2 regions of the Isoptericola sp. NPDC055063 genome follow, and region 2 is predicted to be linked to the other one. Evidence: predicted binding sites of a transcription regulator. Region 2 holds the regulator's gene; the other holds the start of a gene.
What was found. Region 2 encodes LexA, which represses DNA repair genes until DNA is damaged. Its sites were predicted from a motif close to TCGAACANNTGTTCGA; they were not measured.

Region 1: ACWF41_RS11870 (HNH endonuclease signature motif containing protein) is a predicted target of LexA. The motif match lies at 1,390-1,405, and genes of this name have one in related genera.

The regions. Positions count from the first base shown of each region.
Region 1 is NZ_JBSGUW010000008.1:177,013-180,351, forward strand. It holds gene ACWF41_RS11870 (HNH endonuclease signature motif containing protein) at 1-1,370, opposite strand, end outside; gene ACWF41_RS11875 (GNAT family N-acetyltransferase) at 1,490-2,104, shown strand; gene ACWF41_RS11880 (heavy metal translocating P-type ATPase) at 2,179-3,339, shown strand, end outside.
Region 2 is NZ_JBSGUW010000006.1:261,548-264,886, reverse strand. It holds gene nrdR (transcriptional regulator NrdR) at 1-84, opposite strand, end outside; gene ACWF41_RS09775 (LysM peptidoglycan-binding domain-containing protein) at 211-549, opposite strand; gene lexA (transcriptional repressor LexA) at 800-1,621, shown strand; gene ACWF41_RS09765 (L-lactate dehydrogenase) at 1,704-2,663, opposite strand; gene ACWF41_RS09760 (ATP-dependent DNA helicase) at 2,673-3,339, opposite strand, start outside.

The DNA of each region.
Region 1 (3,339 bases), on a different contig from region 2:
CCGGTCTCGGGGTGGGTCAGGATCCGCCGCAGTGAGGGGGCGAGGGCTGTCAGGGTGCGTGCGGTGTCGGGGTCGATGGGGATGTGCCCGTTCATCGTGGCCGGGGCGTCCGTGATGCCGAGCAGCGTCAGGACCGGGACCGTGACCGTGACCTGGGGGCGGATGGAGCGCGCCAGCGTCGCGATCGCCGACTGAGTGCATTTCAGGTCGGGCGCTTCGTCTGGGGGATCGGGGCTCGGGTCGTCGTGCGGACGGCCGTCGACTGGCCTTGTGTCATGGGTCGTCTCATGGGTCCCGCCCGGCGCGGTGGTGTGGTCGAGGGTGCCGTCGTCCAGCAGGAGCGCGGTGAGGGTGTCGGCGCGGGCTTGGGCGAGGGTGCGGCCGCCGCCCATGCCGTCTCCGCCGCCAGTGCCACCAGCGCGGCCGGCGCCGTTGCCAGCGTCGTTGTTGGTGGTGAGGTGGCGGGCGGTGCGGGTGAGGCGGTCGTAGGCGGCGTGGGCGAGGGGTGCGGGGAGGTGGGCGACGAGCCAGGACATGCCGTCGTGGTCGTCCTCGAGCCAGACCGTGCGCCGGAGGGCGGCCTCGTGGTGGCGGACGTCGAGCGGGGTGGGGTGGGCGGTCTCGCGGGCTCGGCGGGCGCGGCGGGCGACCTGGGTGGGCGTGCACGAGACCGTGCCGGCGGTGGTGCCGGGGGCGTCGTCGGGGTTGACCTCGGCTGTCATGACGGCGGCGAGGACGGTGTGCTCGACATGTGCGGCCTCGTCGGAGGTCAGGTCGGCGAGGTGTGTGGTGATGGCGGTGGCATGCGCCCAGGACAGTCGGCCGGCGCTGAGGGCGGTCAGGGTCGCGGGGGCCTTGCCGGTCAACGCCACGGCGTGGTCGACCAGCGTGCCGGTGGCGTGCTCGCCCAGGTGCAGGGTGGTGGCGATCTCGGTGGTGACGGCGCGGCGGGCGAGCTCGAGCCGCCGGGCGGAGGGTGCCCGGCGGGCGGTCGGGTCGGCGGGGTCGTCGTCGGCGAGGAGGTCGGACTCCAGGGCCTCGGCCAGGCCCGTTGCCTGTGCGAGGAGGACCGCGCGGTGGGCGTGCAGGGTAGCGATCTCGGCGTCGTTCTCGGCGAGCTCGTCGAGCACCCGGTCCAGGTCGGCCAACGAGGGCTGCTTCGAGGAGGCAGGGTGCTGCGGCTCAGTGCCGGGCCCGCCCCTGCCAGATCGTCCTTCTTCCTCGAGCAGCTCGCTGATCGACGGGGTCCACGACCGTGGCATCGCGGCGAGCCGCTCCGCCGCCGCGTTCAGGTCAGCCGGCCCGCTCGCGCGACCCGCAGGCGTGCCGGCGGAGGTGCCGGTCGCGGAGTCGGGGAGCGTCGTCGTCATCCCCCGAGCCTAGCGACGTTCGAACGCGTGTTCTGGAGCCTCCCGGCAATCTGTGGACAACGACGGCGGAGGGTCGGGCTGAGTCCGTGGCCAGGGTCTCCGTGGCTAGGGTGTTCGTCGTGTCTTTCGCCGCGTACGAACCCGACGGCGGGGGTGAGCGCGTCCCGCTCACGGTGCGCCCCGCGGTGGAGTCGGACGTCGAGGCCATGGCGGCCGTGGGGCTGCGCGCCAGCCGTGCGGTCCGTCCCGACGCGTACCGGCGGGCGGTCGGCGACCAGGACCGGTGCGTCCTCGTCGCCACGATCGCCCCCGACCTCGCCCCCGACCTCGCCCGCGACCTCGGCCTCGACGTCGAGCCTGGTCCGGGCGGTGGAGCCGTCGTGGGCTGGGGCCAGACGTCGCTCCGCACCGCGGTGACCGACCCGGCCCCCGCCGGACACTACCTGGGTGGCGTGACGGTCGACCCACGCCTGCGGCGGCGGGGCGTCGCGACGGCGCTCACGCAGGCACGGATCGACTGGGTGGCGGTTCGCGCGCCAGAGGTCTTCTTCGTGGTCAACTCCCGCAACCTCGCGTCGATCGCGCTGCACCGGCCCTGGCACTTCGTGGAGGTGGCCCGCGGCCCGCGGCTGGCCGGGGTGACGTTCGAGGGCGGCCTCGGGCTCCTCCTGCGCGCGCCGCTGGCCCGGCCCGACGGCGCCCCGCCTCCAGAAGGAGCACCCGCGGCGACGTGACGTGGCCACGGCGACGTGAGCAGGGGGACAGCCGTCGAGCCGCGCCCCGCCCACGACCGGGGCAGGATGGCGGGATGAGTCGTTGGCAGGAGCTCGCGCGGACGTACTGGGCCGTCGCGCTCACGGTCGTGGTCGGTCTGGTCGGGATCGGGCTGTGGCTCAGCGGCGCGGGGGCGGCGGTGTCGTGGCTGTTCGGCGTCTACGCGCTCGCGATCGCCGTCTGGCAGGCCGTGGGCATGGTCCGGCAGCTGCTGCGCGGGAACGTCGGCCTCGACGTCCTCGCCATCACCGCGATCGTGGCGACCGTGGCGGTGGGGGAGTACGTGGCGGCGCTCGTCGTCGTGCTCATGCTCACCGGCGGCGACGCGCTGGAGGACTACGCCAACCACCGCGCCAAGCGGGAGCTCGACGCACTGCTGTCGCGCGCGCCGCAGCGCGCGCACCGCATGGAGGGCGACGACATCACCGACGTCCCCGTGGGCGACGTGCGGGTGGGCGACGAGCTCCTCGTGCGCCCGAGCGAGCTGGTCCCGGTCGACGCGATCCTCGTGAGCGGGTCGACGTCGATGGACGAGTCGTCCCTCACCGGGGAGAGCCTGCCCGTCGAGAAGCACCCGGGCGACGAGCTGCTGAGCGGGTCGGTGAACGGCCCGGTGGCGGTGACGGTCCGCGCCGCCTCGGCCGCCGCGGACAGCCAGTACCAGCGCATCGTCGCGCTCGTGTCGGAGGCGAGCGCCAGCCGGGCGCCGGTGGTGCGCCTCGCGGACCGGTACGCGGTGCCCTTTACGGCGTTCTCGCTGGCGCTCGGCGCGGTGGCGTGGGCGCTCTCGGGCGAGGCGGTGCGGTTCGCCGAGGTGCTGGTGCTCGCCACCCCGTGCCCGCTGCTCATCGCGGCGCCGGTCGCGTTCCTGGGCGGCATGAGCCGTGCGTCGCGCAACGGCGTCATCGTCAAGGGCGGGGGCGTGCTCGAGCAGCTCGGACGCGTCCGGACCGCCGTCTTCGACAAGACGGGCACGCTCACGCGGGGCACGCCCGAGGTGGACGAGGTGCGCCCGGAGGCCGGGTTCGACGAGGACGAGCTGCTCGGCCTCGTCGCGTCGGCAGAGCAGTACTCCTCGCACGTGCTCGCGGGCGCGATGATCCGGGCGGCGCAGGAGCGCGGGCTGGAGCTCGGCGAGGCCGGCGACGCGCGGGAGGAGGCCACCAACGGCGTCGTGGCGACGATCGGGGAGCGG
Region 2 (3,339 bases):
CCGTCGGCGGATCGACGAACCGTCGTCGGAGGTGCGCGAGTCGATGACTCGCGAGTCCTCGTGGCGGCAGAACGGGCAGTGCATCGCTGGTCTCCTGCGCTCGGCTCCGGACCGGCGCCCGGCTGCCCGACAAGGTATGCGGGACGCCGCGCCCGGCGCAAGCAGGGTCCATCCTCGCATCTTCGCGGCGCCGGGTCGTGCCGCGCGCCCTCAGTCCTCGGGCAGGAGCACCACCTGACCGGCCTGCAGCTCCGCCGTCGTGAGGCCGTTCAGCTGGCGGAGGTCCGCGACGACGTCGCGCAGGTCCTCGCCCGAGTCCCGGACCGCGCGGGCGTACTGCCACAGCGTCTCGCCCGGCTGGACCGTGTGGAGCCGGACCTCCACGCCCGACCCGGGAGCGTCCGCCACCGCGCGCTGGCCGACCAGGCCCGCGCCGACGAGGACGAGAAGGACGAGCGCGGCGACCACGACACGCCCGCGTCGCGTGAGCCGGAGGCCGCCGAGCCCGAGGAACCCCGGAGCTTCGGTGGTGCTGGGCGCGTTCTGCATCGTCCTACCTCCGGTTCACGTCGCGTCGCCGCCGGTCGGGCGACTGCCGTCGAACAGCCGTTCGTCGAACACCTGTACGTCGAACGGCTGTACTAGGTGTACCACGTCACGACGACACGGTCGAGGCCTGATCGAACAGATGTTTGATGTCGGGCCGGAACTGGCCTAGAGTGACCAGCAGCGCGATGGAAGGTTTGTCGGATTTCATCGGCCCGTCAGCGGGCCGCGCCCCTGCAGGACGGAGAACGCGATGACCAGCGGACGGGACCACGCCCCGGCGTCCACGACGGTTGCCACGCCGTGGCCGGCGCAGCAGGAGACCCCTGAGGACACGTCGACAGCGGAGACGGCGCTCGCCTCGGTGAGCGAGATCGCCCCGGCGGCCGACCGGCTCACGCCGCGCCAGCGCCGTGTGCTCGAGACGATCCGCCGCTCCGTCGAGGACCGCGGCTACCCCCCGACCATGCGGGAGATCGGCGAGGCCGTGGGTCTCGCCAGCCCCTCGTCCGTCAAGCATCAGCTGACGACGCTGGAGCGCAAGGGCTTCCTGCGCCGTGACCCGAACCGGCCCCGCGCGATCGAGGTCGTCGACCCCGAGGCACCCGCCGCGACCGACGGCGGGACCCCGGCGTTCGCGCCGCGCACCCCGGGGTTCGCCGCCGGCTCGGTCGCGGGCTCCGACGCACAGCCCGCCGAGGCCCCGTCCTACGTCCCGCTCGTGGGCCGGATCGCGGCGGGCGGCCCGATCCTCGCCGAGCAGGTCGTCGAGGACGTCTTCCCGCTCCCCCGCCAGGTCGTGGGCGACGGCGAGCTGTTCCTGCTCAAGGTGGCGGGCGACTCGATGGTCGACGCGGCCATCTGCGACGGCGACTGGGTGGTCGTCCGCAGCCAGCCGGTCGCGGAGAACGGCGAGGTCGTCGCCGCCATGATCGACGGCGAGGCGACGGTCAAGACGTTCAAGCAGTCCGGCGGGCACACGTGGCTCATGCCGCAGAATGCCGCCTACTCCCCCATCCCGGGCGACGACGCCCAGGTGCTCGGCCGGGTGGTGGCCGTGCTCCGCAGCCTCTGAGCGCGACGCCGCACCCCGACGGCGCGACGAACCCCCGGCCCGTGCGGGCCGGGGGTTAGTCGCGTCAGGGCCGCGTCGCGGGTCAGAACCCGAGCCGGCGCTGCACCTCGCGCATGCCCTCGGCCGACGCCCGCAGGCCGGCGACCTCGTCGTCGGACAGCGGGGTGTCGATCGTCTCCGCCACGCCGCGCCGGTCCACCAGGGACGGCACCGAGAGGCAGACGTCGCTGATGCCGTAGAAGCCGTCCAGGCGGGACGACACGTTCATCACGCGGTGCTCGTCGTTCAGGACCGCCTCGATGATGCGGGTGGCTGCCAGGCCCACGGCGTAGTTGGTGGCCCCCTTGCCGGCGATGACCCGGTAGGCCGACTCCACGACGTCCGTGGCGATCCGGTGCCGGGCGGGCTCGTCGAGCGGCGGCCGACCACGGAAGGGGCGCCAGTCCAGCAGCGGCACCCCGGCGATCGTCGCCGAGCTCCACAGCACGATCTCCGAGTCGCCGTGCTCGCCCGCGATGTTCGCGTGCACGTTGCCGACCGCGACCCCGCAGTGGCGGGCGAGCGCGTCGCGCAGCCGGGAGGAGTCCAGGACCGTGCCGCTGCCGAACACCCGCTCGGCCGGCAGGCCGCTGATCTCCTGCGCCGCGTACGTCACCACGTCGACGGGGTTGGTCACCATGAGGTAGATCGCGTCCGGCGCGACCTCCAGCAGCCGCGGCAGGATCGTGCGGGTGAGGCCCACCGTCGCCTCGGCCAGGTCCAGGCGACTCTGGCCCGGCTTCTGCTTGGCGCCGGCGGTGACGGCCACGACGTCGGCTCCGCGGCACACCTCGACGTCGTCGGAGCCTTCGATCTCCGCCTGCGGGATGAACATGCTCCCGTGCCTCAGGTCGAGGACCTCGGCCTCGACCTTGGCGCGGTTGACGTCCATCAGGGCGATGGAGCGTGCCGCCCCTCGGGCGAGCGCTGCGTACGCGAGGGTGGAGCCCACCGCGCCGGCGCCGACGATCGCGAGCTTGGTCGTGCTGCGTGTGCCGTCCACGCGCCCAGGCTAGGTGTCCAGCCGCCGCAGCGCAGCACGGACCAGCTCGCCGTCGGTCGTGGGCCAGAAGTCTGGCATCGACCGCGTCAGGAACGACCCGTAGCGGGCCGTCGCGAGGCGCGGGTCGAGGACCGCGACCACGCCGCGATCGTCCCCCGTGCGCACGAGGCGTCCCGCCCCCTGGGCCAGCAGGAGGGCGGCGTGCGTGGCCGAGACCTGCATGAACCCGTTCCCGCCCGCCTGCTCGACCGAGCGGGCCCGCGCGGCCTTCACCGGATCGTCGGGGCGCGGGAACGGGATCCGGTCGACGAGCACGAGCTGGCAGCTGGGCCCGGGGACGTCCACGCCCTGCCAGAGCGAGAGGGTGCCGAAGAGGCACGTGGCCGGGTCGTCCGCGAACGCCTTCACGAGGGTGGGCAGCTGGTCGTCGCCCTGGCACAGGATCGGCACGTCGAGCCGCTCGCGCATCGCCTCGGCCGCCGCGACCGCCGCGCGCCGGGACGAGAACAGCCCGAGGGTGCGGCCGCCGGCCGCCTTGACGAGCCCCGCGATCTCGTCGAGCTGCGCGTCGGTGGTCGGCTCGCGGCCCGGGGCGGGCAGATGGCGGGCCACGTAGAGGATCCCCTGGCGCGGGTAGTCGAAGGGGCTGCCCACGTCGAGGCCCGTCCAGTCCGGT